One region of the Achromobacter veterisilvae genome, then DNA from elsewhere that is predicted to be linked to it. Evidence: predicted binding sites of a transcription regulator. Region 1 holds the regulator's gene; each other region holds the start of a gene.
The links. The regulator LexA, encoded in region 1, represses DNA repair genes until DNA is damaged. The targets are predictions, from matches to a motif close to ACTGTATNNNNATACAGT.
Positions count from the first base shown of each region.

Region 1 (10,430 bases):
CGCCAGCGGCGACCTGCTGATGTCGGGCTACCTGAACATGCCCGAGCAGACCGCGGCCGTCCTGAAAGACGGCTGGTTCCACACCGGAGACATCGGCTACATCGACGAGCGCGGGTTCCTGTTCATCAAAGGCCGCTCCAAGGACGTCATCATTAGCGGCGGCTTCAATGTCTATCCCTCCGACGTCGAGAACGCCTATGCGCGACACCCGGACATCGCCGAATGCGTGGTGTTCGGCGTCGCCGACGACTACTGGGGCGAACGCGTCGAAATGGCGGTCGTTCCAGTTCGGCCGGACTCGGTCGGCGCCCAGGCGCTGATTGATTACGGCAAGCAGCAGTTGGGGTCCGTGCGGACACCCAAAATCATCCACATCGTGCAGTCTTTTCCAAAAAACACACTAGGCAAACTCGACAAGCGGCGAATCATCGACGACTTGCGCGACGCGAGCCAGCAGGAGGAACATCGATCATGACATTCAAGACCTGGATTGCCGCCACGGCCGGCGCGCTGGCCATCACGCTGGGCGGCTCCGCCGCCGCGGCCTTTCCGGACCAGCCCATCCGCTTCGTAGTCGGGTTTCCGCCGGGCGGCTCGACCGATATCGTCGCGCGCGTGTTGGCCGAGGGCCTGTCGCGCGAATTGGGCCAGTCCGTCGTCGTCGAGAACAAGGCGGGCGCGGGCGGCACCATCGGCGCCTCGACGGTCGCGCACGCCAAGCCGGACGGCTACACCATCTTCCTGGGCACCGTAGCCACCAACGTGATCAACCCGTTGCTGCGCAAGGAACTGAATTTCGACCCGATCAAGGGTTTCACCATGATCGGCGAGGTCGGCTTCTACACCAATCTGGTGCTGGTCAATGCCGATTCGAAATACCGGGACCTGGGCGCGCTGATCGCCGACGCGAAGCAGCGGCAACTGTCCTACTCCAGCCCCGGGGCCGGCACGTCGCCGCACATGACCGGCGAATACTTCAAGATCCTGACCGGCTCGAACATGCAGCACATTCCCTTTTCGGGCAGCGGCCCGGCGTTGACCGCGCTGATGGGCAGCCACGTCGACCTCGGGTTCGACAATCTGCCCGCCGCCCTGAGCCTGGTGCAATCGGGCAAAGTGCGGGCGCTGGCCATCACCAGCACGACGCGCATCAAGGAACTGCCCGATGTGCCCACCGCCGAGGAGCTGGGCGTGAAGAACATGAGCGTGGACGCCTGGGTCAGCGTCATGGGCCCGGCCGGCATTCCGGCCGACCGGCTGTCGGTGCTGAGTTCCGCCTTGCTGAAAACGCTGGCCATGCCCGACATCGTCCGCAAACTCGAAGACAAGGCCATCACGATCAAGGCCACGCGTCCGGAGGAATTGCAGGACTACATCGAATCCGAGACCCGGAAGTGGCGCGGCGTCATCGAGACGGCCGGCATCAAGCCGGAATAACGCGCGGCGCCTGGTCGAGGTCCGCCCGGGCAAGGTCTGATTTGGCCCGGCGCGCTCGATCCGGGGCATCCTGACCGGCCGGTTGCCGCTTTGAGGCGACCGGCCGGTCAGTTCGGGGAGCAACTTGCTTTTTTGCGCTGCGTCCCCCAGAATGGCGCTGTATATATGTACAGTCCGCTAGCACCGGATCATCGCCATGGCCAGCAAACTCACCGATCGCCAACAACAAATCCTGGATCTGATCAGGCAGACCGTCGCGCGCACCGGCTTTCCGCCGACGCGCGCCGAAATCGCGCAGGCCCTGGGTTTCCGTTCCCCCAACGCGGCGGAAGATCACCTCAAGGCCCTGGCCCGCAAGGGCGCCATCGAACTCACGGCCGGCGCCTCCCGCGGCATCCGCCTGAAAGACGCCTCCACGGCGCCCACGCAAGCCTCGCTGCCCCTGCCCTCCCTGGCGCAACTGCTGCTGCCGCTGGTGGGCCGCGTGGCCGCCGGCAGCCCCATATTGGCCGCGGAACACGTCGAACGCGAGGTCGGCGTGGACCCCAACCTGTTCGCCCAGGCGCCCGACTACCTGCTGAAGGTGCGCGGCATGAGCATGCGCGACGCGGGCATCCTGGAAGGCGACCTGCTCGCCGTGAAAAAAGCCTCCGAGGCCCGCAATGGCCAGATCGTGGTGGCCCGGCTGGGCGATGACGTCACCGTCAAGCGCCTGCAGCGCCAGAACGGCCACATCGAACTCCTGCCCGAAAACCCGGACTTCCAGCCCATCGTGGTGGGCGCCGACCAGGATTTCGCCCTGGAAGGCATAGCCGTGGGCCTGATCCGCACGCACGCGCTGCACTAAGGGCCTCTCCCGCCCTTCCCGGCGCAGGCAAAATGAAACCCGCCGAGGCGGGTTTCTTTTTGGGTCATGGCTCCCGGGCGCTCCTTGCGGAGACGCCCGGAAGGTCAGGTCAATGCTTGAGCACCGGATCGGTCGAGCCCGGCTCGGCCGGCTTGGCCACCAGGGGTTCCTTGACCGCTTCTTCCTCGGCCAGGGGCTCGGGCAGGCGTTCCAGGGCCAGTTCCAGCACCTTGTCGATCCAGCGCACCGGCACGATCTCGAGATGGTTCTTGACGTTGTCCGGAATCTCCGCCAGGTCCTTGACGTTTTCTTCCGGGATCAAGACCGTCTTGATGCCGCCGCGATGGGCCGCCAGCAGCTTTTCCTTCAGGCCGCCGATGGGCAGCACTTCGCCGCGCAGCGTGATCTCGCCGGTCATGGCGACGTCGGCGCGCACCGGGATGCGCGACAGGGCCGACACCATGGCCGTGGTGATCGCGATACCCGCGGACGGACCGTCCTTGGGCGTCGCGCCTTCCGGCACGTGCACGTGCATGTCGTGCTTCTCGAAGACGCTGTCGGCAAAGCCCAGGCGGCGGGCGCGCGAGCGCACCACCGTGCGGGCCGCTTCGACCGATTCCTTCATCACGTCGCCCAGCGAGCCGGTGCGTTGGATGACGCCCTTGCCGGGCATGTCCGCGACTTCGATCGTCAGCAGGTCGCCGCCGACTTCCGTCCACGCAAGGCCGGTCACCTGGCCGATCTGGTTTTCCTTTTCGGCCATGCCGAAGGTGTAGCGGCGCACGCCCAGGTAGTCGCTCAGGTTGTCGCCCGTCACGTTGACCGGCTTGACCTCGAGGGTCTTGCCTTCGGCCTTGGCGCGGTCGCCCTGGGTCAGCAACTGCTTGATGACCTTGCGGCAGATCTTGCCCACTTCGCGTTCGAGCGCGCGCACGCCGGCTTCGCGGGTGTAGTAGCGCACGATGTCGCGCAGGGCGCTGTCGTCGACGGTCAGCTCGCTATCCTTCACGCCGTTGTTCTTCATCAGCTTGGGCAGCAGATGGTCGCGGGCGATGTGGATCTTCTCTTCCTCGGTATAGCCGGACAGGCGGATCACTTCCATCCGGTCCAGCAGGGCCGGCGGAATGTTCAGCGTGTTGCTGGTGGCCACGAACATGACGTCGGACAGGTCGAAGTCGACTTCGATGTAGTGGTCCTGGAACGTGTGGTTCTGTTCCGGGTCCAGCACCTCGAGCAGGGCCGACGAGGGATCGCCGCGGAAATCCATGCCCAGCTTGTCGATTTCATCGAGCAGGAACAGGGGATTGCGCACGCCGACCTTCGACATGTTCTGGACGATCTTGCCGGGCATGGAGCCGATGTAGGTGCGGCGATGGCCGCGGATCTCGGCTTCGTCGCGCACGCCGCCCAGCGCCATGCGCACGAACTTGCGGTTCGTGGCCTTGGCGATGGACTGCCCCAGCGAGGTCTTGCCCACGCCGGGAGGGCCGACCAGGCAGAGGATCGGCGCCTTCACCTTGTCCACGCGCTGCTGCACGGCAAGATATTCCAGGATCCGTTCCTTGACCTTTTCCAGGCCATAGTGGTCGTTGTCCAGCACCGTTTCCGCGTTGCTGATGGAATTGTTGATCTTGCTCTTCTTCTTCCAGGGAAGATTGATGAGCGTATCGATGTAGTTGCGCACCACGGTGGCTTCGGCCGACATGGGCGACATGAGCTTGAGCTTCTTGAGCTCGGCATCGGCCTTCTTGCGCGCCTCTTTGGGCATGTGGGCGGCGATGATCTTCTTTTCGAGCTCTTCGATGTCCGCGCCCTCTTCGCCTTCGCCGAGTTCCTTCTGAATGGCCTTGACCTGCTCATTCAGGTAGTAGTCGCGCTGGCTCTTTTCCATCTGCTTCTTCACGCGGCCGCGAATCCGCTTCTCGACCTGGAGGATGTCGATTTCGGTTTCGAGTTGCGTGAGCAAGCCTTCGAGGCGTTCGGAGGTGCCGACGATCTCGAGCATCTTCTGCTTCTGCTCGAGCTTCAAGGGAAGATGCGCGGCGATCGTATCGGCCAGGCGCCCGGCATCGTCGATGCCGGCCAGCGAGGTCAGGATCTCCGGAGGGATCTTCTTGTTCAGTTTTACGTACTGTTCGAACTGGGCGACGATCGCGCGGCGCAGGGCCTCGGTCTCGGAGCCTTGCATGGCGTCCGGTTCGATCGGCGTCACCTGGCAGGTGAAGTGCGAATCGGCGTCTTCGATGCTGTTGATGCGGGCGCGCTGGGTGCCCTCGACCAGCACCTTGACGGTGCCGTCGGGCAGCTTGAGCATCTGCAGGATGCCGGCGACGCAGCCGATCTCGTAGACGTCTTCGGGCGTGGGGTCATCCTTGCCGGCGGATTTCTGGGCCACCAGCATGATGCTCTTGCCCGCTTCCATCGCAACCTCGAGCGCGCGGATGGAGCGCGGACGGCCGACGAACAGCGGGATGACCATGTGCGGAAACACCACGACGTCGCGCAGCGGGAGCAGGGGCAGGTCGATCGGGTCGGAAGGCAGGGTCTGGCTGGCAGACATAGGAGGTTCCTCGGTATGACTCGGCGTATCGGGGACAGGTGGCCCGGGTATACCCGGACCAGCCACGTCGGTTACGTCTGTTATGGGAACAATAGCCGAAAATTCAAGATCTCGGCGCCTGGATAACCCAAAGGCTGAAAAAATCCCCCGGGGGGACACTCACAGTATGCGAGTGTCGCGCCCGCGAGAAAAGCGTGTTTCCACTCGGGAATGGCCCCCAGGCAAAAAAACCCGTTACGGGAACGGGCTTTTTTGAAATATCAGGCTGCCGCGTCGCGGACTTCCCCGCGCTCCGGCTTGTCCGAAGCGGCGGCTTCGTCGGCGTAGATGAGCAATGGCTTGCCCTCGCCTTCGATGGCGTTTTCGTCCAGCACCACGCGCTTGACGTTGCCCTGGGAAGGCAGGTCGTACATGGTGTCGAGCAAGGCCTGCTCGATGATGGAACGCAGGCCGCGGGCGCCCGTCTTGCGCTTGAGCGCCTTGCGGGCGATCGCCTTCAGGGCGGCGGGCCGCACGTCGAGTTCGGCGCCTTCCATGGCGAACAGCTTCTGGAACTGCTTGAGCAAGGCGTTCTTGGGCTCGGTCAGGATCTGCACCAGGGCCGCCTCGTCGAGTTCGTCCAGCGTGGCGACCACCGGCAGGCGGCCGACCAGTTCCGGAATCAGGCCGAACTTGATCAGGTCTTCGGGTTCGACTTCGGAGAACAGCTCGCCCACGCCGCGCTCGGACTTGGCGCGCACCGAGGCCGAGAAGCCGATGCCCGATTTCTCGGTACGGTCGCGGATGACTTTTTCCAGCCCGTCGAAGGCGCCGCCGACGATGAACAGGATGTTGGTCGTGTCCACCTGGACGAAGTCCTGGTTGGGGTGCTTGCGCCCGCCCTGCGGCGGCACCGAGGCCACCGTGCCTTCGATCAGCTTCAGCAGCGCCTGCTGCACGCCCTCGCCCGACACGTCGCGGGTGATGGACGGGTTGTCGGACTTGCGGGAGATCTTGTCGATTTCATCGATGTAGATAATGGCGCGCTGCGCCTTTTCCACTTCGTAGTTGCAGTTCTGCAGCAACTTCTGGATGATGTTTTCGACGTCTTCGCCCACGTAGCCGGCTTCGGTCAGCGTGGTGGCGTCGGCCATGACGAACGGCACGTTCAGCATGCGCGCCAGCGTCTGGGCCAGGAGCGTCTTGCCCGACCCGGTGGGGCCGATCAGCATGATGTTGCTCTTGGACAGCTCGACTTCGTCGCCCTTGATCTCGCCGTGGCGGATGCGCTTGTAATGGTTGTAGACCGCCACCGCCAGCATGCGCTTGGGCGAGTTCTGCCCAATGACGTACTGGTCGAGGAAGGTCTTGATTTCGGCCGGAGTGGGCAGTTCGGAACGAATCGCCGCGCGCGCGGTGGCTTGCGCCTCCTCGCGGATGATGTCGTTGCACAGATCTATGCATTCATCGCAGATGAATACCGACGGACCCGCGATCAGCTTGCGGACTTCATGCTGGCTTTTATTGCAAAACGAGCAATGCAGCACTTTTGCGTCTGCCGATCCCTTTTTTTCAGGCATATTTGTTTCGTATCTCAGGTAAAGATGCGCCAGGCTGGAAAAAAGCCTAGCGCATGCGCTTACTCAAACATGGTGGCAGCGGGTTCGGGTCAACCGGGGGAAGTCAGCCTTCCGAGCGGGAGGTCATCACCTTGTCCACCAGTCCATACGATACCGCATCTTCGGCCGACATGAAGTTGTCACGCTCCGTGTCTATGCCGATGCGCTCCATCGTCTGGCCGGTGTTCGTGGCCAGGATGCGGTTCAGGCGTTCGCGCAGGTCCAGGATTTCGCGGGCCTGGATCTGGATGTCCGAGGCCTGCCCCTGGGCGCCGCCGGAAGGCTGGTGGATCATGATGCGCGAGTTGGGCAGCGTGAAACGCTTGCCCTTCTTGCCCGCCGCCAGCAGGAACGCCCCCATGCTGGCCGCCAGGCCGGTGCACAGGGTGGATACGTCCGGCTTGACGAACTGCATGGTGTCAAAGATGGCCATTCCCGCGTAGACCGACCCGCCGGGCGAGTTGATGTACAGGGAAATGTCCTTGTCAGGATTCTCCGATTCCAGGAACAGCAACTGCGCGACGACCAGGTTGGCCGTGGCATCGTTGACCGGACCCACCAGGAAAATGAGCCGCTCGCGGAGCAAACGCGAATAGATGTCGTAGGCGCGTTCGCCGCGCCCCGACTGCTCGATCACCATGGGAATGTAGCCCAGGCCGGTGGGGGTCACCGACGACCCGCCATTCATTGCCGCATAGAAATCGGTGAATCTCTGCATAGTGTTACGCCATCCCCATCAACTGATCGAAAGGCACCGTCTCGTCGGTGACCTTGGCCTTGTCCAGCACGTGCGCGACGACATTGTCTTCCAGCACGATCGCCTCGATTTCAGCACGACGCTGGCGGTCGGCCAGGTAATAGCTGACAACCTGGGCGGGTTGTTCGTAGTTCTGGGCGAACTCTTCGATGCGCGCGCGCACCTGCTCGGGCTTGGCTTGCAGTTGGGCTTGCTTGACCAGTTCCGACACCAGCAGGCCCAGGCGGACGCGGCGTTCCGATTCGGTCGCGAAGGCTTCGGCCGGGATCGGCACGGATTCGGCGTTCGGGATGCCGCGCTGCTTCAGTTCTTCGCGGGCGGCGGCCACGCGGCCTTGCACGTCGTTGTCGACCAGGGCCTTCGGCACGTCGAACTTGCCGGCTTCGACCAGGGCGTCCATCACGCTGGACTTGGTGCGGCCTTGCGAGCGCACCTTGACTTCGCGTTCGATGTTGCTGCGGATGTCGGCCTTCAGCTTTTCGACGTCGCCTTCGGGCTGGCCGAGCGACTGGGCGAATTCGCTGTTCAGCTCGGGCAGCACGCCTTCGGCCACTTCCTTCACGGTGATCGTGAATTCGGCGGTCTTGCCGGCCACTTCCTTGCCTTGGTAGTCATCGGGGAACTTGAGCGGGAAGACCTTGGTCTCGCCGGCCTTCAGGCCGCGGGCGGCTTCTTCGAATTCCGGCAGCATGCGGCCTTGGCCGAGCACGAACGGGAAGTCTTCCGCCTTGCCGCCTTCGAAGGGCACGCCGTCGATGGTGCCGGCGAAGTCCAGCGTGACGCGGTCGCCGTCGGCCGAAGCGCGGCCTTCGCGGGCTTCGAACGTGGCGCGCTGTTTGCGCAGGACGTCCAGGGTCTTTTCGACTTCGGCGTCGGTGACGGCCGTCTCGAAGCGGGTGACGGCCAGGGCCGACAGGTCGGGCACGGCGACTTCGGGGTACACCTCGAACGTGGCGGTGAACGCCAGCGTGTCGTCGGTGACGCCTTCGGTCTTGGGTTCGAGGTTCGGGGCGCCGGCGACGCGCAGTTTGGCGCCGTCCACGGCCTGCTCGAAGGCACGGCCGACTTGGCTATTGATCACGTCGTAGCGGATGCTGGGACCATGGCTGCGCTCGAGCATGGCGAGCGGCGCCTTGCCCGGACGGAAGCCGGGGACCTTGGCGGTCCGGGCCACGCGCTTCAATTGCGCCTGGACTTCCTTTTCGACGTCGGCCACCGAGACGGCCAGATCAACACGGCGCTCCAGGCCGGAGAGGGTTTCAACCACAGGCTGCATTAAAAGACCTATATTCCGAGAGATAAGAGGTAACGGGCGGATAAACGCGCCATTTTACCGGAAACTTCCGGACCGCTGACGCAAAGGGGCGCGAGCACCCGGATAAGTCCGGATACTCGCGCCCCGTTTTTCGTCCCGCACGGGGAGGAAAAACGCCTGCCGGCGCCTTATTTGGCCTTGGCGATGCGCTCTTCGATGTGCTGGGCGCGCTTGGCCGAAGACGGGTGCGAGCTCATCATATCGCTCTTGCCGCCGTCCAGTTCCGCCAGCTTCTGGAACGCGGTCACCAGGCCGCGGGTGTTCAGCTTCTTGGATTGCAGCAGGTCGAACGAGTAATCGTCGGCCCCGCTTTCCTGCGACTGCGAGAACTGCGCATTGATGAACTTCTCGGTCAGGTCGCCCAACTGCGAGGCGCTCAGGGCGGCAACGGTCGAGCCGCCCGCCGCGCCGGCGGCGTCGCGCGCGGCGGAAACGGTGTAGGCGGTCTGCATCGCCTTCTTGCTGTGGCCCAGCGCCACGTGGCCGATTTCGTGGCCGACCACGCCCATCACTTCGTCGTCGGTCATCATGTCCATCAGGCCGCTATAGACGCGGATGCAGCCGTTGGCCATGGCCCACGCATTGACGTCCTTCGTGATGTAGACCTTGTAGCTGGCCTTCTGGCCGTTCACCGTGCCGCCCAGCGACTTGGCGATCTTCTGCAGGCGGGCGTCGTACTTGCTGCCGGGCGCGGCGATCTTCTCTTGCGAGTCGCTCTGGGCGCAGGCCTTGTCCGACAGGGCCTTGATTTCGGCGTCGCTCAAGGTGGCGGCCTGGACGACCTTGCTGCCGGCGCCCACCAATCCCCCGATGTCCAACGCATGCGAGGCGGAATAAGGGGCAAGCGCAACGGCCAACGCGGCAACGGCGTAGCGGATCTTCATGGGAACAAACTCCTCTTGACTGGCTCCATGCCAACGAGGCGGCAATTCTATATATGGCCAATGCGCTCTGAACGTTTCGGCACAGAGTTTCGCAAATGCCAGTTTTCCTTACAGAAAACCCCGGCAAATCCCCCGCGATCGTGCTAGCGGCCGCGCCACGGCGACGATTCCCGCCACGAAAAAATGATGCCGGCGGCCACATGGCATTGATAGAATTGCGCCCGCCTTTTTTTCGCACATACCCTACGGCTCGCACCCACAATGATCCCTGACACCCCTCCCCGCCTTGGCCTGCTGCCCGGCCTGATCTTCAGTTCCCGCTGGCTGCAACTGCCCCTGTACCTGGGCCTGATCGTCGCGCAAGGCGTCTACGTCATGCTGTTCCTGAAAGAGCTGTGGCATCTGCTGACGCACGCCACGAGCTTCGGGGAAATGGAGATCATGCTGCTGGTGCTGGGCCTGATCGACGTGGTCATGATCTCGAACCTGCTGGTCATGGTGATCGTGGGCGGCTACGAGACCTTCGTGTCCCGCCTGCGCCTGCAAGGCCACCCCGACCAGCCGGAGTGGCTCAGCCACGTGAACGCCAGCGTGCTCAAGGTCAAGCTGGCGATGGCCATCATCGGGATCTCGTCGATCCACCTGCTGCGCACCTTCATCGAAGCCGGCACGCTGGGCACGCCCAACGCCCGCTTCTCCGAGGCCGGCGTCATGTGGCAGACCATCATCCACGGCCTGTTCATCGTCTCGGCGCTGGGCATCGCGCTGGTGGACAAGCTCTCCACCCCGGCCGGCCACGCCAAACACTAGAAAAAGAAGAGATTAGAGGCTCCCACGCCGCGCAAAAAAAGCCCCCACACGCAAATGTGGGGGCTTTTTTATGGGTAGGGCGCCGGGCTGGCCCGGAGCGCTGCCCGGCTCGGATCAGGCCGCGACCTTGATGTTCTTTGCGCTCGGCCCCTTCGGGCCGGTGCCGACGTCGAACGTGACGCGCTGGTTTTCCTGCAGCGACTTGTAGCCTTCGCTGCGGAT
Region 1 is NZ_CP148753.1:4,990,559-5,000,988, forward strand. It holds gene WHX56_RS23080 (class I adenylate-forming enzyme family protein) at 1-475, shown strand, start outside; gene WHX56_RS23085 (Bug family tripartite tricarboxylate transporter substrate binding protein) at 472-1,437, shown strand; gene lexA (transcriptional repressor LexA) at 1,634-2,284, shown strand; gene lon (endopeptidase La) at 2,394-4,844, opposite strand; gene clpX (ATP-dependent Clp protease ATP-binding subunit ClpX) at 5,105-6,403, opposite strand; gene clpP (ATP-dependent Clp endopeptidase proteolytic subunit ClpP) at 6,507-7,160, opposite strand; gene tig (trigger factor) at 7,165-8,475, opposite strand; gene WHX56_RS23115 (M48 family metalloprotease) at 8,643-9,398, opposite strand; gene WHX56_RS23120 (TIGR00645 family protein) at 9,660-10,208, shown strand; gene WHX56_RS23125 (cold-shock protein) at 10,323-10,430, opposite strand, start outside.

Region 2 (10,430 bases), 2.1 Mb from region 1:
CCGGGGACCAGTTCCGGCACGATGTAGTGGTAGTTGGTATCGAACCACTTGGTCATTTCGCAGGCGGCGGCGGGCTTGCCGGACGGCGCGCGGCCCCGGCCCATGCGGAACAGGGTGTCCAGCGACACCGGCTCGCCGTCCTTCTGGCCGAAACGCGCGGGCACGGCGCCCAGCAGCGTGGTCCATTCCAGGATCTGGTCGTACCAGGCGAAGTCGCCGGCGGGCACGAACTTCAGGCCGGCGTCGGCCTGCAGCTTCCAATGCCGGGCGCGCAGTTCGCGGCCGGTCTGTTCGAGCGCTTCAGCGGTCTGCTTGCCTGCCCAATAGGCCTCGACGGCGCGCTTCAGTTCGCGCTGGGCGCCGATGCGGGGGAACCCCAAATTATGAATCGTAGTCATGTGAATACCGTCGTAAGACAAAATTTGTTCAAGTGACGGCTATTCTGAGGCCAAACCAACATGAATCAAAATCAATGTCTACATCCATAACATGAGAGAATCTCATAAAATATAAGCTCATTTCCCATCCCTGCAATCCCATGCTCGAAATCCGCCACCTAGAAACGCTGACGGCCATCCGCGAAGGCGGCAGCCTGCAAGAGGCCGCCGAACGCCTGCACCTGACCCAATCGGCCCTGTCGCACCAGTTGCGCGACCTGGAAACCCGGTTGGGCACGCCCCTGCTGAACCGCCGCACCCGGCCGGCCCGCCTGACCACCGCCGGCCTGCGCGTGCTGGCGCTGGCGGACGAAGTGCTGCCCCGCATCCGCGCGACCGAACGCGAGTTGCAGCGGCTGGCCGCGGGCCGCACGGGGCGGCTGCACCTGGCGATCGATTGCCATTCCTGCTTCCAGTGGCTGATGCCGGCCCTGGACGCCTTCCGCGCACAGTGGCCGGACGTGGCGCTGGACCTGTCGGCGGCGTTTTCGTTCGCCCCCCTGCCCGCGCTGGTGCGCGGCGATCTCGACCTGGTCATCACCTCGGACCCGCAGCCGCTGGACGCCGTGGAATACCTGCCGTTGTTCAGGTACGAACTGGTGCTGGCGGTATCGGACTCCAATCCGCTGTCCGGCAGCAAATTCGTCACGCCCGAGCAACTGGCCGACCAGACGCTCATCACTTACCCGGTGGACAAGCAGCGCCTGGATATCTTCACGGCCTTCCTGGACCCCGCCGACGTGGAGCCGGCCGCCGTCCGCAAAGCGGAGCTGACGCCGATCATCGCGCAACTGGTGGCCAGCAACCGGGGCGTGGCGGCGCTGCCCAATTGGGCGCTGACGGAATACATGAACCAGGGATGGCTGCGCCTGTGCCGGCTGGGGCCGCAAGGCGTGTGGCGCACGCTGTACGCCACGGTGCGCAGCGAGGACACGGACGCGTCGTACATCGACGAATTCCTGACCATCACCCGCGACGTCTGCTTCAAGACCTTGTCGGGCATCAAGTCCGCGAAATAGAAAGGTCTAATCGAAGGATGATGGCGCCTCGGGGTGGAGGTGTCTGGTGGCGAAGGTGTCTGACACCCGGGGGAGACCGCAGGCGAGGTGTCTGACACCCGTGAAGCGTACGGGCAAACTGAAGCGCATCTCACCTGGGTGTCAGACACCGGGGGGAGACCGCAGACGAGGTGTCTGACACCCATGAAGCGTACGGGCAAATTGAAGCGCATCTCGCCTGGGTGTCAGACACCGGGGGAGACCGCAGGCGAGGTGTCTGACACCCGTGAAGCGTACGGGCAAATTGAAGCGCATCTCGCCTGGGTGTCAGACACCGGGGGAGACCGCAGGCGAGGTGTCTGACACCCTTGAAGCGTACGGGCAAATTGAAGCGTATCTCGCCTGGGTGTCAGACACCGGGGGAGACCGCAGGCGACTCGCCCCCCCGGCGCCGAAACGCTCAATCGTCGTCGCCTTCGCCCAGGATGCGGCGGATAACGTCGTGCGCAAAACCGCGGCTGGCCAGGAAGCGGGCCTGCTTGGCGTAGGCCGCGCGGTCGTCGGGCCTGGCGTCGAAACGTTTCTTCCAGACCTCCAGCGCGCGGTCGTATTCGGTGGCGCGCAGTTGCTCGCGCAATTCAGCGACCTGGCCGTCGTCCACGCCGTGCTGGCGCAGTTCCTGGACGATGCGCGCCGTGCCCTGGCGCGATGCGCGCCGATGGACCAGGCCCTGGGCAAAGCGTTCATTGGACAGCCAGCCCTCTTTTTCCAGGGCGTCGAGCACGGCCTCGACTTCAGAGGGGTCTTCCGCATGGGCGGCGAGTTTGCGCGCCAGTTCGCCGCGGGCGTGTTCGCGCCGCGACAGATAGCCCACGGCCCGCATCTTCAGCGACGGGCCTTTGCGGGCGGACTTGCCGTCGTCGCCGGCCTCATCGCCTTCGGCGGCGGCGGCGCGGCGGCCGCGCCCCGCGCCGCGCTCTTCGGAGCTGCGCTGCCATTGATCCCGCGGGCCGGCGGGCGCCGCCGCCTCCTGCTCGCGGCGCGCATCCGAACTGCGGCGCAAGCCCTGGGGCTTGGCGACGGTTTCGAACTCGTCATCCAGCTTGGCGCGAAGGCGGTCGGCTGACGCGGGGGGCGGTTTCCAGCTCATGCGTTTCCTGCTTGCTATGCACAACGGCAGGCCCATCGAGGCGCCTGCCGCAAGCGATCGGGCCCAGCCCGCGCGATGTGCGGGCCGTCGGCGGAAACCCGCGGGCGGCCCGAGACCGTCTCGATTACTCGGCGGTGTCTTCCGCCGTGGGCACGAACTCGGCCGCGCGGCTGACGATGCCCTGGTTCTCGCGCACGCGGTTCTCGATCTCGATGGCCATGCTCTTGTGCTCTTTCAGGTATTCGCGGACATTGTCCTTGCCCTGGCCGATGCGGTTGCCGTTGTAGCTGTACCACGCGCCGGACTTGTCCACCACATTGGCGGCCACGCCCAGGTCGATGATTTCGCCTTCGCGCGAGATGCCGGCGCCGTACATGATGTCGAACTCGGCCTGCTTGAACGGGGGCGCCACCTTGTTCTTCACGACCTTGACGCGGGTTTCGTTGCCGACCACCTCGTCGCCCTTCTTGATCGAGCCGATGCGGCGGATGTCCAGGCGCACGGACGCGTAGAACTTGAGCGCGTTGCCGCCGGTGGTGGTTTCGGGGTTGCCGAACATGACGCCGATCTTCATGCGGATCTGGTTGATGAAGATGACCATGCAATTGGTGCGCTTGATGGTGGCGGTCAGCTTGCGCAGCGCCTGGCTCATCAGGCGGGCTTGCAGGCCGGGCAGCGAATCGCCCATTTCGCCTTCGATTTCGGCCTTGGGCACCAGGGCCGCCACCGAGTCGATGACGATCAGGTCGACCGAGCCCGAGCGCACCAGCGCGTCGGTGATTTCCAGCGCCTGTTCGCCCGTGTCCGGCTGCGAGATCAGCAGGTCGGTCAGGTTGACGCCCAGCTTGGAGGCGTACTGCACGTCCAGCGCGTGTTCGGCGTCGACGAAGGCGCAGGTGCCGCCGATCTTCTGCATTTCAGCGATGACCTGCAGGGTCAGCGTGGTCTTGCCCGACGATTCCGGACCGTAGATCTCGACCACGCGGCCCCGCGGCAGGCCGCCGACGCCCAGCGCGATGTCCAGCCCGAGCGACCCCGTGGAAACCACCTGGATGTCATGCGAGACCTCGTTGTCGCCATAGCGCATGATCGAGCCCTTGCCGAACTGCTTTTCGATCTGCGAGAGCGCGGCGGCAAGCGCCTTGGCCTTTTCCGATGCGGCGGCCTTGGTGGTTTTGTCGTCCATGTAGAGTCCTGTCTGTAACGTATCTGGTGTCGAAGGGGATTGCGGTCTGGCTGGCCGGGTTTGGCTGACCGGGGCTGGCGGATGCTTTGAGCTACGGATCAGATTATGGCACCGGATTATACTGTATAAAAAACCAGTGTGCCAGTATTTTGCACGTATACCCTGAGTGGCAAGTGCAAGGCCGTATGCCAGAATGCCAGACGAATCCGGCGCTTCATCCCCTTTTTGCGCCGCGGCGTTTCTTCTTACTGTAGCCCATGCGTATCCTGATCGCCGAAGACGACAGCATCCTGGCCGACGGCCTGTCCCGCTCGTTGCGGCACAATGGCTACGCCGTGGATGCCGTGCGCGACGGGCTGGCGGCCGATTCGGCGTTGGCGGCCCAGGCCTTCGACCTGCTCATCCTCGACCTCGGCCTGCCGCAACTGGCCGGCCTGGAAGTCCTGCGGCGCCTGCGCGCCCGCAACTCCGCCCTGCCCGTGCTCATCCTGACGGCCGCCGACAGCATCGAACAGCGCGTCAAGGGCCTGGACCTGGGCGCGGACGACTATATGGCCAAGCCCTTCGCCCTGTCGGAACTCGAAGCCCGCGTGCGCGCGCTGACCCGGCGCGGCGCCGGCGGCGGCGCCACCCTGCTCAAGCACGGCCGCCTGCTGTTCGACCAGACGGGCCGGGTGGCCATGGTGGACGACCAGACGCTGGACCTGTCGGCCCGCGAGGTCAGCCTGCTCGAGATCCTCCTGACCCGCAGCGGCCGCATGGTCAGCAAGACCCAGCTCGTCGACCACCTCTGCGAGTGGGGCGAGGAAGTCAGCACCAACGCCATCGAGGTCTATGTGCACCGCCTGCGCAAGAAGCTCGAGCCCAGCGGCGTGAAGATCGTGACCGTGCGCGGCCTGGGCTACTGTCTTGAGCGTGACCAGGGTGCCGCGTACCTCGCAAGCTGACCCCGCGCATCCAGAGGCGCTCAATCAGGAAGCACTGGATGTCATGCAGGCCGGGTCCAGGGGCCCGAGCTTCGCGCCGCCCCAGCGTTCCCTGCTGGGCGAGATCCTCGACTGGATGCTGGCGCCCCTGTTCCTGCTGTGGCCGATGAGCGTCGCCATCACCTACGTGGTCGCGCAGAACATCGCCAACGTGCCCTACGACCGCGCGCTGGCCAACAATCTCCACGTGCTGACCCGGCAGGTCCATGCGCAGGACGGGCGCGCCATGCTGAAGATGTCCGACGCCGCCCGCGAAGTGCTGCACGCCGACGAAACCGACAGCGTGTTCTGGCTGGCGCTGGGCAGCCGCGGCGAGTACCTGGGCGGCGACCGGGCGCTGCCCCTGCCCTCCACCGTGGGCCAGCCCCGGCCCGGCGAAGTGCAATACGAGGACGCCACCCTGCGCGGCTTCGGGATCCGGCTGGCGTTCACCTGGGTCGACCTGCACCTGCCGAACACGCAACCCGCGCTGCTGATCGCCGCCGAGACGGTCGAGAAGCGCACCCAGTTGGCCAACGACATCATCAAGGGCGTGATCATTCCGCAGTTCGTGGTGCTGCCCATCGCCGTGCTGCTGGTGTGGTTCGGGCTGTCGCGCGGCGTCGCGCCCCTGAACGCGCTGCAGCAGCGCCTGCGCGCGCGCCGGCCCGACGATCTTTCCCCCATCGACGAGCGCGCCGCGCCGTCCGAGATCGCGCCGCTGGTGGCCGCCATGAACGACCTGCTGGACCGGCTGTCCTCCAACGTGCAGGCGCAGCGCCGCTTCGTCGCGGACGCCGCGCACCAGTTGAAGACGCCGCTGGCCGGCCTGCGCACCCAGGCCGAACTGGCGCTGCGGGACGCCAGCCCCGAGGAAATGCAGTCCAGCCTGCGCCAGCTCGTGACCGGCTCGGAACGCGCCACGCGCCTGGTGAACCAGTTGCTCCTGCTGGCCCGCGCCGAGAACCCCAGCGCCATCGGACTGACCCGCACGGACATCAACGCCATCGCCTACGAGCAGGCCATGCACTGGGTGCCGCAGGCCCTGTCGCTCAATACCGACCTGGGCTTCGAAGGCGCGGACGCGCCCGTGGAAATCAGCGGCAACCCCTTGCTGCTGGCCGAACTCCTGAACAACCTGGTGGACAACGCGCTGCGCTACACGCCGCGCGGCGGCCACATCACCGTGCGCGTGCGGATCCTGCACGGACACGCCGTGCTCGAGGTGGAAGATTCCGGCCCCGGCATCCCCCCCGAGGAGCGCGAGCGCGTGTTCGACCGCTTCTACCGCGTGCTGGGCACGATGTCCGACGGCAGCGGCCTGGGCCTGGCCATCGTGCGGGAGATCGCGCAGAAGCACCAGGCCAGCGTCGAAATCCACGACCATCCGACCGCGCATTCGTCCCTGCCGGGCATGCGGGTCCGTGTGGTTTTTCCCCTCTACGCGGAACCGCCGGAGCCATCGGAGAGCTAGGACTATCCCTAGCACCCCCCGGAAAAGAAACTTTTTGTTTCAATTTTAAGATTCAAGTAAGTATCCCGTCAGAACCTCGTCAGCCTCGCCCCCCAATGTTGCGTATAGCTCTCGATGTCGGTGTCGCCGGCGGAGGGCGGTGCACGGCGGACCACCGCCGGCAACAAAAACGAGGAGACATCATGAGCACAACAACCATGGCAGGCCGCGGCCCCTCCGCGGGTCCGCGCCCGATGACCAAGGATGAACGCCGCGTCATCTTTGCGTCGTCGCTGGGCACGGTTTTCGAGTGGTACGACTTTTATCTCTACGGTTCGCTCGCGGCCATCATCGCGCAGCACTTTTTCTCGGGCGTGAACCCGACCGCCGGCTTCATCTTCGCGCTGCTGGCCTTCGCGGCGGGCTTCGCCGTGCGGCCCTTCGGCGCGCTGGTGTTCGGCCGCCTGGGCGACCTCGTGGGACGCAAGTACACCTTCCTGGTCACGATCGTGATCATGGGCCTGTCGACCTTCCTCGTCGGGGTGCTGCCCAGCTACGCCAGCATCGGCCTGGCGGCGCCGGCCATCCTGATCGTCCTGCGCCTGCTGCAAGGCCTGGCGCTGGGCGGGGAATACGGGGGTGCCGCGACCTACGTCGCCGAGCACGCGCCCCACGGCCGCCGCGGTTTCTACACGTCCTGGATCCAGACCACCGCGACGCTGGGCCTGTTCCTGTCGCTGCTGGTCATCCTCGGCATCCGCACGTTCATGGGCGAAGACGACTTCAAGGCCTGGGGCTGGCGCATCCCGTTCCTGATCTCGGTCGTCCTGCTGGGCATCTCGGTGTGGATCCGCCTGCAACTGAGCGAATCGCCGACCTTCAAGCGCATGAAGGAAGAAGGCAAGGGCTCCAAGGCGCCGATCGCCGAATCCTTCGGCCAGTGGAAGAACCTGAAGGTCGTGATCCTGGCCCTGCTGGGCCTGACCGCCGGCCAGGCCGTGGTCTGGTACACCGGCCAGTTCTACGCCCTGTTCTTCCTGACGCAGACGCTGAAGGTCGACGCGAACACCGCCAACATCATGATCGCGCTCGCGCTGCTGATCGGCACGCCGTTCTTCGTGATCTTCGGCGCGCTGTCGGACAAGATCGGCCGCAAGCCCATCATCATGGCGGGCTGCCTGATCGCCGCCGTCACCTACTTCCCGCTCTTCCAGGGCCTCACGCACTTCGCCAACCCCGCGCTGGAAAAGGCGCAGGCCACGGCGCCGGTCACGGTGATCGCGGATCCGGCCACGTGCTCGTTCCAGTTCAACCCCGTGGGCACCTCGTCGTTCACCAGCTCTTGCGACGTGGTCAAGTCGTTCATGGCCCGCAACTCGGTGAACTACAAGAACGAAGCCGCTCCGGCGGGTTCGGTCGCCAAGGTCAAGATCGGCAATGACGAGTTCGCCTCGTTCGACGGCAAGACCATGCCGGCGGCCGACTTCAAGGCCAAGGCCGCGGAACTGGACAAGGCGCTCACCAGCGCGATCCGCAGCCACGGCTACCCCGCCAAGGCCGATCCGGCGCAGACCAACAACGTCATGGTCGTCGTGCTGCTGACCGTCCTGGTGATCTACGTGACCATGGTGTACGGCCCGATCGCCGCCATGCTGGTGGAAATGTTCCCGACGCGCATCCGCTACACGTCGATGAGCCTGCCCTACCACATCGGCAACGGCTGGTTCGGCGGCTTCCTGCCCCCGGTCGCCTTCGCCGTGGTCGCCGCAACCGGCAATATCTACGACGGCCTGTGGTACCCGATCATCATCGCGGTAATGACCCTGGTCATCGGCACGCTGTTCGTGCGCGAAAGCAAGGACAACGACATCAACGCCTAAACGTCCATCCCCCGCCGGACGGGACTGCTGCGCCCGCCCGGCCTTTAAAAGCTCCTTATGGAGCTTTTTTTTTGCCCCGAGATTCAGGACCATGTCAGACCATCGACATTAGACTGGGCGCTCAGATTACGGCCTTGCGCCAGATCGACCGACGATTGATCCCCCTGTCGGACGATTGCAGGGCCAGTGTTCTGACACCGATACCGCGTTCCCCGCGAGCCTTTTATGACGCGGTATTGTGTGCTCCCGTACCGGCCCGGCCTTCATTGAGCCGGGCCGCTTTTTTTTGCGCGGACGAACGCAAAAATGGCGGCCGCGACGCGTCCGCCATCCACTGGCCGGCATAGCGGCCGCCAGCGCCCGCGGGAATCAGCGGCGCATGCCCACGCCGATCGCCACCACGCCCGCCACGATGGCCGCGATGCCCGCCCACGCCGGGATCGGCACCGACTTCTCGGTCTCGGCGGTGGCCTTCACCGAGCCGATCTGCAGCACGGTCTCCTCGGATTTGTAGTTGAAGCCCTTGTAGGCCAGGGCGGCGATGCCCAGGACGATCAGGACGATGCCTATGATCTTCATTTGTTATCTCCAGTTCGACATTGCTGCGGCGGACATTAGCGCATAGGCGACCGGATGTCAGTGACAGAAGGTGTCGCATCGCGCTCCCGTATTGCAGCACTTCGGCAATATCTCCGCGTCGTATAGAATCACCCCTTTTGGCCGACGCTCATGTGGTTCAAGAATCTCAAGATTTACCGCCTCTCCTCGCCGTGGACGCTGATCGGCGACCAGCTTGAAGAAACGCTGGCGCGGCATGCCTACCAGTCCGGCAACAACCTGGAAATGCAAAGCCTGGGCTGGGTTCCGCCGCGCGAAAACGGCGGCCTGGCCCATGTGATCAATGGCCAGATCCTGCTCAGCCTGCGGGCCGAGAAGAAGCTCCTGCCCGGCACCGTCGTGAACCAGGTCGCCAAGGCGCGCGCCCAGGAAATCGAAGAGCAGCAGGGCTACAAGCCCGGCCGCAAGCAGATGAAGGAAATCAAGGAGCGCGTCACGGACGAACTCCTGCCGCGCGCCTTCAGCGTGTACCGCGACACCCGCGTGTGGATCGACACGCAGAACCATTGGCTCGTCGTCGATGCCGCCGCCTCGGCCAAGGCCGACGAAGTCATCGGCCTGCTGGCCAAGTGCATCGACCCCTTCCCGCTCGAGAACCTGTACGTGGCGCAGTCGCCCGCGTCGGCGATGACCGGCTGGCTGGCCGAAGACGAGGCCCCGGTCAACTTCTCCATCGACCAGGACACCGAACTGCGCTCCTCGGGCGAAAGCGGCGCGGCCATCCGCTACGTCAAGCACTCCATCGACGCCGACGACGTGCGCCGCCACATCCAGTCCGGCAAGCAATGCACCCGCCTGGCCATGACCTGGGCCGACCGCATCTCGTTCGTGCTGACCGAGGGCCTGGACATCAAGCGCGTCGCTCCCCTGGACGTGCTGAAGGAAGGCAACGAAGGCGTGGCCGCCAACGACGACGAGAAGTTCGATTCCGACATGATGCTGATGACGGGCGAGCTGGCCAAGATGATGGCCGAACTGGTCGACGCGCTGGGCGGCGAAAAGAAGGTGTAAACCGCCGGCGGCAAGGCAGCCGCCTTGCGCCCGCAGACGAAAAACGCGCCACGAGTGGCGCGTTTTTCATTGCCCGGGCACTGCTACGCGGCCTCGCTGCGGTCCCGGCCCGCCTGCTTGGCGCGGTACAGCGCCTTGTCGGCGCGGTCGATCAGGTAAGCGTAGTCCGGATGCCCGTCGAACGTCGCGACGCCGATGCTGGCCGTGATGTGCAGCGGGCCGGCTTCGGTCAAGGTGAACACCTGGCGGCGGATCTCGGCGCCCAGTTTCTGCGCCGCGGCCAGCGCCGCTTCCCGCCCCGCGTCCACCAGCAGCACCAGGAATTCCTCGCCGCCATAGCGGAACACGAAGTCGCTCGAACGGCACGACTGGTGCAGCACCTGGGCGAACTGGCGCAGCACCTGGTCGCCGCCGGAGTGGCCGTGCCGGTCGTTGATCGCCTTGAAATGGTCGATGTCCAGCAACAGCACGGAAAACTCGGTGCGCTGCCGGCGCGCGATCGAAATCTCGCGGCCGACCACCGACGGCAGGAACCGCCGGTTCAGCACGTTGGTCAGCGGGTCGCTGCCGCTCTCGATCTCGGCCACCATGTCGAACAGGCCGTTGAGCAGATGCTTGATGCGCGCCACCAGCTCCTGCAATTCACGCACGTGATCCGGGATGGAGGAAACCTGGCCTTGCGTTTCGCCCCGCAACAGCCGCGGCAGCACCTCCTCGTCCAGCCGCGCGACG
Region 2 is NZ_CP148753.1:2,929,650-2,940,079, reverse strand. It holds gene metE (5-methyltetrahydropteroyltriglutamate--homocysteine S-methyltransferase) at 1-398, opposite strand, end outside; gene WHX56_RS13565 (LysR family transcriptional regulator) at 539-1,456, shown strand; gene recX (recombination regulator RecX) at 1,896-2,585, opposite strand; gene recA (recombinase RecA) at 2,710-3,771, opposite strand; gene WHX56_RS13550 (response regulator transcription factor) at 4,029-4,718, shown strand; gene WHX56_RS13545 (sensor histidine kinase) at 4,834-6,210, shown strand; gene WHX56_RS13540 (MFS transporter) at 6,408-8,069, shown strand; gene WHX56_RS13535 (hypothetical protein) at 8,439-8,648, opposite strand; gene WHX56_RS13530 (recombination-associated protein RdgC) at 8,799-9,698, shown strand; gene WHX56_RS13525 (diguanylate cyclase) at 9,782-10,430, opposite strand, start outside.
Region 2: the regulator LexA is predicted to act here: its motif matches at 3,892-3,909, upstream of recA (recombinase RecA).

Region 3 (10,430 bases), 410 kb from region 1:
GCCAAGAAGCTGATCATGACCCCGCAGGGCCGCAAGCTGTTCGAGCTTGCGCGCCAGATGCTGGACCTGAACAGCCGTATCGTGCAGAACATGGCGGACCCGGCCAGTTTCGAAGGCGTGGTGCGGCTGGGCGTGACGGAACTGGTCGGCATGACCTGGCTGGCGGGGCTGATCAACCAGATCAGCCTGCGCTATCCGCGCGTGCAGTTGATGCCGGAGATCGATGGCGGCATCACGCTGTACGAACGGCTGGAGCAGGACGAACTGGACCTGGCCATCATGCCGGGACCGTTCTGGGGATACCAGTACGATTGCTCCCATCTGGGCGCGGTGACCAATGTCTGGATGGCCAGCCCGGCCCTGGACATCGATTTTTCCGCCAGCCTGACGCCCCAGGACCTGGCGCCGTATCCGGTGATTTCCCAGCCCACCAATTCGGCGCTGTCGCATCTGTACGACGCGTGGTTCGCTGAGCAGGGCCTGCCGGTCAAGCGCGTGCTGACCTGCAACAGCCTGGGGATGATGGCGCAGTTGACGATGCTGGGCCTGGGCATCAGTTACCTGCCGGGTGCGTACTTCGCGCCGCTGGTGGAGCGCGGGGTGCTGTGCCAGTTGAACGTGCAGCCGGACCTGCCCACCATCAACTACTACGCCGTGCACAAGAAGAACCTCGTCAACCCGGTGGTTTCCCGGGTGATCGATATCGCGCGCGAGGAATGCGCCTTCGAGGTGGCGGGGGCGTTCCTGCCCCACGTGCCGCCGGCCGCCAAACCGCGCGAGGCGTAACGCGGGGCGGCGGCCGTTTCCGGCGTCAGCCGCAGCGGATGGCCGTCATGACGTCCTTGTCGTCGACGATCAGATTCAGGCGGGTGGCGTTGTATTCCATGGTCACCAATTGGCCCGGGCGCAGCATGCGGGCGGTGGTGCTGCCGCTGCGCGTGCGCAGGTCTTCCATGACGGACGGGGTGGCTTTCTGGCCGATCTGCGATTGCAGCGCCGCCGCGTCGCAGCTCTTTTCTCCGTAGCCGTAGCCGGAGGCGCTGGACATGCCGGACGATGAGCTGGAAGCGGCCTCGGACGGGGACGACGCGCTGGAGGAGCTGGGGGCCGGCGCGCTGGACGAACGCGGCGCGCCGGTGTTGGCGCACGCGGTCAGGCTGGCGACCAGCAGGAAAGGGATCAGCTTGCGGATCATGTAAGGCTCCTTGCAACAACGCGTCGAAAAAAGCCATGATAGACCAGCCGCGACGCGCTGTGACCGGGGCCGTGGCGGGCGCCCGCCGGCGGCCTGGCCGTCAATGGAAATTGCGGCTTTGCGTGGACAGCCCGCCCAGCAGCCCGGACAAATCCACCAGCCGCTGCGCGATCAGGTGGCGCACGCCGTCCATGCTTTGCCAGGTCCCGTAGACGCCCAGCAGCGCGGACCCCAGCAGTTCGCGGCGCTGGCGCTCTATCAGTTCCGGGCGCACGACCACGTTGACGGGGCCGGTTTCGTCTTCCAGGGTCACGAAGATCACGCCCTTGGACGTTTGTGGGCGCTGACGCACGGTGACGATGCCGCAGGCGCGCGCCACGCGCTTGTCGGGGTAGCTGTTCAGCACCGAGGCCGGCTGGAAATTGCGCGCGGCGAGTTCGGGGCGCAGCAGCGCCACGGGATGGCTGCGCAAGGTCAGGCCCACGCTGCGGTAGTCCGCGGCTACGGCCTGGCTTTCCGAGGGGGCGGCCAGTTGCGGCGCGGCGGTTTCGACGATGGCGGCGTCGCGCAGCAGGTCGCGGCTGTGCACGCTGGCCGCGGCTTCCCAACTGGCCTGGCGGCGGTGGCCGGCCAGGGTGCGCAGGGCGTCGCCGGCGGCCAGGGCGTTGAGGTCGTGGCGGGTGAGGGCAGCGCGGCGGGCCAGGTCGCCGGTGTCGGCAAAGGGTGACGCGGCGCGCGCGGCCTCGATGCGCCGCGCCGTGTCCTCGCGCATGCCCTGGATCAGGCTCAGCCCCAGCCTGACGGCGGGCCGGGGGCCGTCCGCCGCAGGCGCGTGCGGGTGCGCGGCGCGCCGGGCGCCGGGGTGTCCGGAGGGCAGGGTTTCAAGCGCCGAATCCCAGCCGCTGACCGTGACGTCGGGCGGCAGCACGCAGACGCCGTGGCGGCGGGCGTCCTGCACCAGTTGGGCGGGGGCGTAGAAGCCCATGGGCTGGGAATTGAGCAGGGCGGCCAGGAAGGCTTCGGGCTCGTGCCGCTTGAGCCATGAACTGGAATACGCCAGCAGGGCGAAGCTGGCGGCGTGGCTTTCGGGGAAACCGTATTCGCCGAAGCCCTCGATCTGCCGGAACAGCGCTTCGGCGAATTCCAGCGTGTAGCCGTTCTCCAGCAGGCCGCCCACCAGCTTTTCGCGGTATTTGTCCACGCCGCCCTTGCGCTTCCAGGCCGCCATGGAGCGGCGCAGCGCGTCGGATTCCCCCGGCGTGAAGTTGGCGGCCACCACGGCGATCTGCATGACCTGTTCCTGGAAGATGGGCACGCCCATGGTGCGGCTGAGCACGCCTTCCACTTGCGGGCTGGGGTAGGTGATTTTTTCCTTGCCCTGGCGGCGGCGCAGGTAGGGGTGGACCATGCCGCCCTGGATGGGGCCGGGCCGCACGATGGCCACCTGCACCACCAGGTCGTAGTATTGGCGGGGTTTCAGGCGCGGCAGCATGGTCATCTGCGCGCGCGATTCGATCTGGAATACGCCGATGGTGTCGGCGTCGCAGATCATGTCGTAGGTGGGCTCGTCTTCCTTGGGGATGTCCTGCAGGCGCAAGGGCCGGCCGCGGCGCTGGCCGGCCAGCTCCAGGGTGCGGCGCAGCGCCGACAGCATGCCCAGCGCCAGCACGTCCACTTTCAGCAGCTTCAGCGCGTCCAGGTCGTCCTTGTCCCATTGCACGACGCTGCGGTCTTCCATGGCGGCGTTCTCGATGGGCACCAGGCGCGAGAGCTTGCCGCGTGAAATCACGAAGCCGCCCGGATGCTGCGACAGGTGGCGCGGGAAACCCATCAGGGTCTGCGCCAGGGCCGCCCATTGCCGCGCCACCCGGGACTCCGGATCCAGCCCGCAGGCGCCCAGCGTGCGCAGCATTTCCTTTTTGCCGTCCCACCATTGGTGGGCGCGGGCCACGGCGTCGATGACGCCCGGGTCCACGCCCAGCGCGCGGCCGGTATCGCGCAGCACGCTGCGCGGCCGGTAGGAAATGACCACGGCGGTCAGCGCGGCGCGGTCGCGGCCGTATTTGCCGTAGATGTACTGGATGACCTCTTCGCGGCGTTGGTGCTCGAAGTCCACGTCGATATCGGGCGGTTCGTTGCGTTCTTTGCTGATGAAGCGCTCGAACAGGCTGTTGCCGCGCGCCGGATCCACTTCGGTGATGCCCAGGCAGTAGCAGACCGCGGAGTTGGCGGCGGAGCCGCGGCCCTGGCACAGGATGCCTTGGTTGCGGGCGTGCTGGACGATGTCGTAGACGGTCAGGAAATAGGCTTCGTAGCGGAGATCGGCGATCAGGGCCAGTTCATTTTCGATCTGGGCGGCCACGCTCTGGGGCACCCCGGCGGGGAAGCGGCGCGCGGCCCCGGCCAGGGTTTCCTGGCGCAGGTAGGTGACCGGCGTGTGGCCGCGCGGAACGATCTCGTCGGGGTATTCGTAGCGCAGTTCGTCCAGGGAGAACGCGCAGCGGCGCGCCACCACCAGCGTCTGGGCCAGGGCCTCCGGCGGATAAAGGCTGGCCAGCCGCATGCGCGTGCGCAGGTGCTGTTCGGCGTTGCCGGACAGTTCGTAGCCGCACTGGGACACGGGCTGGCGGGTGCGGATGCCGGCCAGCGTGTCGTGCAGCGGCTTGCGCGAGCGCAGGTGCATCTGCACCTGGCCCAGCGCCACGACGGGCAGTTTCGCGGCCTGGGCGGCGTGCATGACCGCGGCGCGGTGCAGGTCGTCGCGGGAACCGTGCAGCAAGGTCAGCCCCACCCAGGCGCGTCGGGGGAAGGCGCGCGCCAGCCAGCGGGCCTGTTCCGCCAGGCGGCCGGCGTCGGCGCCGTAGGCGGGGCTCAGGATGGCCAGGCACTCGGGCAGGTGGCGCAGGTGGCCGTAGCCCGCGGGCGGATGGGAGAGGTCTTCGGGGGCCAGCCGGTATTCGCCCTTGGGCGCCCGGGTGCGCGCCAGGGTGATGAGTTCGGACAGATTGCCGTAGCCTTCGCGGGTCTGCGCCAGCAGGGTCAGGCCCAGCGGCGCGGCGTCGGGCGCGGCGCGCAGTTGGAAGGTGGCGCCGACGATGAGCGGCAGATTCCGGGCCTTGGCCTCTACGTGGGCGCGGACCACGCCGGCCAGCGAGCATTCGTCGGTGATGGCCAGCGCGGCATAGCCCAGTTCGGCGGCGTGCGCGGCCAGTTCCTCCGGATGCGAGGCGCCCTGCAGGAAAGAGAAGTTGGACTGGCATTGCAGCTCGGCGTAGCCGGGCAGGCTGGCCAGGGCGGCGGCGCCGGGAAGATCGTCGTCCATGAACCGATCCTAGGCGTAGAGCCCGTGCAGGAACCAGCGGGCGTGCTCCGCGTCGCGCTCGCGGTAGATCCAGTAGCGCGCGGCGGCCTCGTCCTCGGCGACGAAGTAGTCGCGCACGGTCAGGGCGGCGTCCCACCAGCCGCTTTCGATGCGTTCGGGGCCGCGCATCAGCCGCAGCGCCTGGCCGCCGTATTGCGGACGGTGGCCGGACAGCTTCAAGGGTAGCGGCGGATCCAGCAGCCAGAAGGGACGGTCCAGCAAGGCGGGCAGCGGCCCGGGCCGCGGGGCGGGGGCCAGCGTGTCGCCCCAGGCGTTGGCGGCCTCGGGGCGGTGGTCGGGAACGGGACAGGCGTGGCGCACCTGGCCGCGGCCCAGCCGCGCCACCAGCAGGTCCAGCAGCCTGGCGTGGTCGGCGGCGGTGCCGCCGGGTTCGGGAAACAGGGTGGTGCTGGCGGCGGGTTGTTCCACCGTATCGGGCGCCAGCAATGCAACGGCGATCACGGGCGCTTCCAGCGTGAACCGCGCCAGTTTTTCCCGCAGCAGGTTCAGGATCTGCGGCGCCTGCCAGACCGGCTGCGCCAGGGCCAGCTCCATCTCGGTGGGCGGACGCGCATGGCGGCCGCGTTCGTGTTCCATGCTGAGCACCACGCGGCGCACCGCCAGTTGCCGGGCGCTCAGCCAGCCGCCCAGTTGTTCGGCCAGCCGGCGCGCCACCGCCAGCACCGCGTCGGTGTGCTCTACGTAGTCGGTGAGTTCGATGCGCCGCGCGAACTGGGGCGGAGGCTCGATCCAGCGGTAGAGTTCGGGCGCCTGGCCGTAGGCGGCGTCCAGGGCCTGAAGCAGTTCGGGTGCGCTGCGCCGCTGCAGGCCGGCGCGCGGCAGGGCGCGCAGGTCCGCCAGGGTGCGGCAGCCGATGTCGTCCAGCCAGTCGCGGCGGGCCTGCGCCTGGGGCAGCAGCGCCAGCGGCAGGGCGTCCAGCCGCCGGGCCAGCGTGGGCAGCGTCAGGGTGCGCCGGGGCGCGCGTCGGCCGGGGCGGTGCGCCAGCAGCCAGGCGCCCGCGGCGGTGGGCGCCATGCCCAGCGTGACGCGCAGGTCCAGCGCCCGCAAGGTGGCGGCCACGCGCTGGCCCAGGGCCCGGGGGCCGCGGAAGAACATCAGGCTGGCGCCGACGTTCAGCAGCACGGTGCAGTCGTCCGCCAGGGCGACTTCGGGCGTGTATTGAAGCAGGGCCAGCGCCGCGCCCTGCAGGGCCTCGGCTTCGGCCTGGGCGTCGCGGGCCAGCAATTCGACTTCGGGCGCGATGGCGGCCGCGCCGGCTCGGCGTATGCCGGGCCTGACGCCGGCCTGGCGGGCGGCGGGAGTGAGGGCGGCGACGCGTTCCTGGTCCAGGACGGCGAACGCCAGATCCTCATGCGGCCAGTGCGGGCGTAGGGCGTCCAGCGGCAGGCAGCGCAGGCAGGCGGCGATCCAGAGGCGCATGGCGGGGGGAAGAAGGAGTTGCGGCGCCGGGTTCCAGGCCGACATAGAGCGGCGCGTCGCTGACGGGGCCCCGGCGCTTGAGGATGTGCACGGACAGGCCGCCCGCGGCGGGCGCCAGCGCCAGCCGCAAGGGGGCGGGGGTGGCGTTCTGCGCCGCCCCGGAGGGGCGCACTGCGACGAAGAGCAGGTCGCTGGCCTGGGCGGCCAGATGCAGGCGGCGCAGGGATTCGGGGCGCACGCGGGGCAGCCAGCAGATCAGGGCCCCGCAACTGCCGTTCTTCAGGATCTGTTCGGCGGCCCAGAGGGTGTCGGCGGGTTTTTCCGGAGCGATCCAGAGCAGTTGGCGGGGGTCCAGCCGCCAGCTCATCCAGCTAGCGATGTGCGGGGCGTGCGGCGGCTGCACCAGCGCGATGGGGCGGCGGGTTTCCAACTGGGCCAGCGCCGGGCGCAGCAGGCGGATTTCGCCGATGCCGGGATGCGGGGCCAGCAGTTCGATGAGCGAACCCAGCGGCCAGCCGCCATCCGGCAGTTCGGCCGACAGCGCGGCATGCCCGGTGGGCACGGTGCGTGCGGCGCCCCGGGCCAACTGGGTGGCGCGCCACAGCGCGGGATGGATGTGTTCAGGGGACTGCATGGCGGGCGGACAAGCCGGTTTCCGGGGAAAAGGGGAATCGAAGAAAAGTGCCGACGATTGATTATAACTGTATGAATATACAGTAGTCAGCAAGGGGGCGCCGGTCCGCGCCTGGGAGGGGGCAAGGGGGGCGGGCCCCTCATTGCGTCGCCGGCGTTGCGGTTCCAGACCGCTTGCGCCCGTCCAGTGTCTGGCGAATCGGCCAACCCAAGAAGAAGGACCGCATCTGCTGCAAGTTCTGGCGGCTGAACCCGCGGCCGAACCGCTGGGTCAGGTCGCTTGCCAGCCGTTCGATCAACTGCTCCCCGTAGCCGGCTCGCCGTTTGCCTTGTTGCTCGGCCTCTACGATACGGCGGCCGACCTCCCAGTAGCTGGCGGTCATCAGCGCATTGACACTGCGCGCGTTTGCTGTCTCCAGCGCTCCTAAGCCCTGGCGTCCGCCGCAACGGGCGAGACGGCTTGGGCGCCGGCCTCGCGGCCCAGCTCCACCCCGTCGAAACGCATATCCTCGTACCGGATCCAGCGCGACTTGCGCACCAGCCGATGGCCCAGCCACAGGGCCAGGAACAGCGGAATCGCCAGGTAGGTGGAGACCACGCCGATCCAGTCGATGCGTTCTTCCAGGAAGGCCTGGTAGTTCTGGCCCAGCGTGACCAGCAGGCACAGGACGAAGGCGAGCAGCGGGCCGAAGGGGAACAGGCCGGCCTTGTAGGGCAGGTCGGCGGTGTCGTGGCCGTGTTTCACGTAGCCCTGCCGGAAGCGGTAATGGCTGACCGCGATGCTCAGCCAAACGATGAATTCGGTCATGCCCGCGAAGTTCAGCAGCCAGATGTAGACCGCCTTGGGGCTGTACACCAGGCTGAACAGGCACAGGCAGGCCAGCAGCGCCGTGGCCAGCAGCGCGTACAGCGGCACGCCCTTGCCGGTCACGTACCGGAACACGGCCGGGGCCTGGCCTTCGGCCGCCATGTTGAACAGCATCCGCGTGGCGGCGTACATGCCCGAGTTGCCGGCGGACAGCACCGAGGTCAGGATGACGGCGTTCATCACGGTGGCCGCCGACAGCAGCCCCGCGTGCTGGAACACCAGGGTGAAGGGGCTGACGGCGATGTCCTCGACGTCGTTGCGCAGCAACTGCGGGTCGGTATAGGGCAGCAGCAGGCCGATGATCAGGATGGCCAGCACGTAGAACAGCAGGATGCGCCAGAATACGTGGTTGATCGCGCGCGGCACGTTGCGCCTGGGGTTTTCGGATTCGCCGGCGGCCACGGCCACCAGTTCCGTGCCCTGGAAGGAATAGGCCACCACCATCGCCACGCCGACCCAGGTGGCGGCGTTGCCCACGAAAGGCGCGTCGCCCGCCGTCCAGTTCGCCAGGCCCACGGGGACGCCGCCATGGATGATGCCCGCCAGCATCGCCAGGCCTACGCCGATGAAGCACAGCACGGCGGCGACCTTGACGATGGCGAACCAGTATTCGGCCTCGCCGAAGCTGCGCGCCGAAAACGCGTTCAGCCCGAAGGTCAGGGCCAGGAACGCCACGCTCCATATCCATCCGGGCGTGTCGGGGAACCAGTACGCCATGACCAACTGCGCGGCCACGACGTCCACGGCCACGACCGTGGCCCAACTGATCCAGAAATTCCATCCCAGCGCAAAGCCGAAGCCTTTGTCCACGTAGCGCGACGCGTAGGTGCAGAACGAACCCGATACCGGCATGAAGGTCGCCAGTTCGCCCAGGCTGGTCATGATGAAATAGACCATCAGCCCGATCGTCAGGTAGACCAGCAGGGCGCCGCCCGGGCCCGCCTGCGCGATCGCGGCGCCGGAGGCGACGAACAGGCCGGTGCCGATGGCCCCGCCTAGCGCTATCATTGTGAGGTGACGCGCCTTGAGCACGCGGTGTAGCTGGTTCTGGCCGGCAGGCGTGGCGCCGGCTTCCGTGGTCGGTGTTTGCATTGCTGGGTGAGTGATGGCCGCCGGGGCGGAGAGGGCGTGTCCCTTCGGATTCGGCCGGTGCCTGGCACCGCCTGGTGCCGGGCACCCGGAAGGTTCGGCCGACACCGGGCGCGCATTTTACAATGCGGCAATCGGGGCTCGGTTCGGCGGCCCCAGGCCAGCATGGAGCGGTTTCATGGCGTCTTCCAGTTCTATCGAATTTCTTCCCGATCCGGGCGCCGAGGTGCGCCAGTTATTCATCCTGCTGCATGGGGTGGGCGGCTCGCCCGACAACCTGGAGCCCCTGGCCCTGGCCTTGCGCAAGGCGTTTCCGGCGGCGGCGGTGCTGGTTCCCGAAGGTTTCGAGCCCTTCGATGGCGGCGGCGCGGGCCGGCAATGGTTCTCGGTGCGCGGCGTGACCGAGGAAAACCGCCCCGAGCGCGTGGCGCAGGCGCTGCCGCCCCTGGAAGCCTATGTGCGCCAGGCGCAGGCCCGCTTCGGCCTGCTGCAATCCGATACGGCGCTGGCGGGGTTTTCGCAGGGCGCCATCATGGCGCTGGAACTGGTCCAGGCCCACGACGGCATGGCCGGCCGCGTCATCGCGTTTTCGGGCCGCTATGCCCAGTTGCCCCGGTCCGCGCCGCAATACACCACGCTGCATCTGCTGCACGGGGCCGACGATCCGGTCATGAACGTGGCGGACATCCAGGCCGCCCAGGCGCGGCTGACGGAGCTGCACGGCGATTCGACCATCGACGTCGCCACCCACGTCGGACACGAGCTGCACCCGGCCCTGATCGAGCGCGCCATCATGCGCCTGCAGACCTGCGTGCCGCTGCGAAGCTGGGAGGCGGCGCTGGGCCTGAACCAGACGCCGCCGGACGGCACCACCGTGCACTGAGCCGGCGCGCCCCGTTCAGGGCGCTTCGCCGCGGATGCGCTCCGAGAAGCCTTCGGCCAGCATGATCTTCTTGCCGTCCAGGTCCAGCAGCCCTTCGCGCTTGAGCCGGTTGAGCACGCGGGTGACGGTGACGCGGGACAGATCGACGAGGCTTCCGATCTGTTCGTGCGTGAGGTTGACCGTGATCGGGGCCTGCGGGCCGCAAGCATCCTGGTGGGTCTGCCGGAACTGGTCGAAGAAGCGGATCACGCGCTGTTCGGGCGGGTCGAAGATGGCCTGGCGCAGGCGCGCGACCATCTGGCGCTGCTTGACGCTCAGCAGGTAGATCAGGGCCAGCGCGAAGTCGGGATCCTGCCGCACCAGGGCGGGGATGCGCCCGGTCTCGAAGCGCAGCAGGGACGTGTCTTCGATGGCGCGCGCGCTGGAGTAGCGGGGCTGTCCGAGGAAGGCGGCCGCTTCGCCGATGACGCTGCCCGGCCCCATGATGTTGAGGATGGACTCGTGGCCGTCTTCGCTGAGCATGTGGACGTGGACTTTGCCGGTCACGACCACGTAGAAGGCATTCTCGACCTGCCCCTGGCTGAAGAGGCTGGCGCCGCTGGGCAGCGAGACGGGCTGGCCCACGTGGCTGAGCGAGCGCAGATAGGCCGCCTGTTCGCCCTGGGGCAGCCAGGTTTCGGTGGCGACATGGCGCGCCGGGCCACTCGCTGGTTTGGCCACGATTTCCCTTGATTTGTGTTTGTCGTTCTGTATGCCTCCGGATTATACGGCCGGCCAGGGACGATCCGGCCGCTCGCGGCCGGATCTGGGAAAGGACGGTTCAGACGCCCCAGCGGGGGATGGGGTGGCTGCCCATCGAGATGCAGACGTTCTTCATTTCGCAGAAGGTCTCCAGGCTGGCGTCGCCGCCTTCGCGCCCCACGCCGGAATCCTTGATGCCGCCGAAGGGCTGGCGCAGGTC
Region 3 is NZ_CP148753.1:4,582,946-4,593,375, reverse strand. It holds gene WHX56_RS21260 (LysR family transcriptional regulator) at 1-786, shown strand, start outside; gene WHX56_RS21255 (I78 family peptidase inhibitor) at 812-1,195, opposite strand; gene WHX56_RS21250 (error-prone DNA polymerase) at 1,296-4,517, opposite strand; gene WHX56_RS21245 (DNA polymerase Y family protein) at 4,527-5,996, opposite strand; gene imuA (translesion DNA synthesis-associated protein ImuA) at 5,926-6,630, opposite strand; partial or broken gene WHX56_RS21235 (DUF1016 N-terminal domain-containing protein) at 6,782-7,048, opposite strand; gene WHX56_RS21230 (amino acid permease) at 7,054-8,589, opposite strand; gene ypfH (esterase) at 8,765-9,469, shown strand; gene WHX56_RS21220 (Crp/Fnr family transcriptional regulator) at 9,485-10,189, opposite strand; gene hpaE (5-carboxymethyl-2-hydroxymuconate semialdehyde dehydrogenase) at 10,290-10,430, opposite strand, start outside.
Region 3: the regulator LexA is predicted to act here: its motif matches at 6,697-6,714, upstream of imuA (translesion DNA synthesis-associated protein ImuA).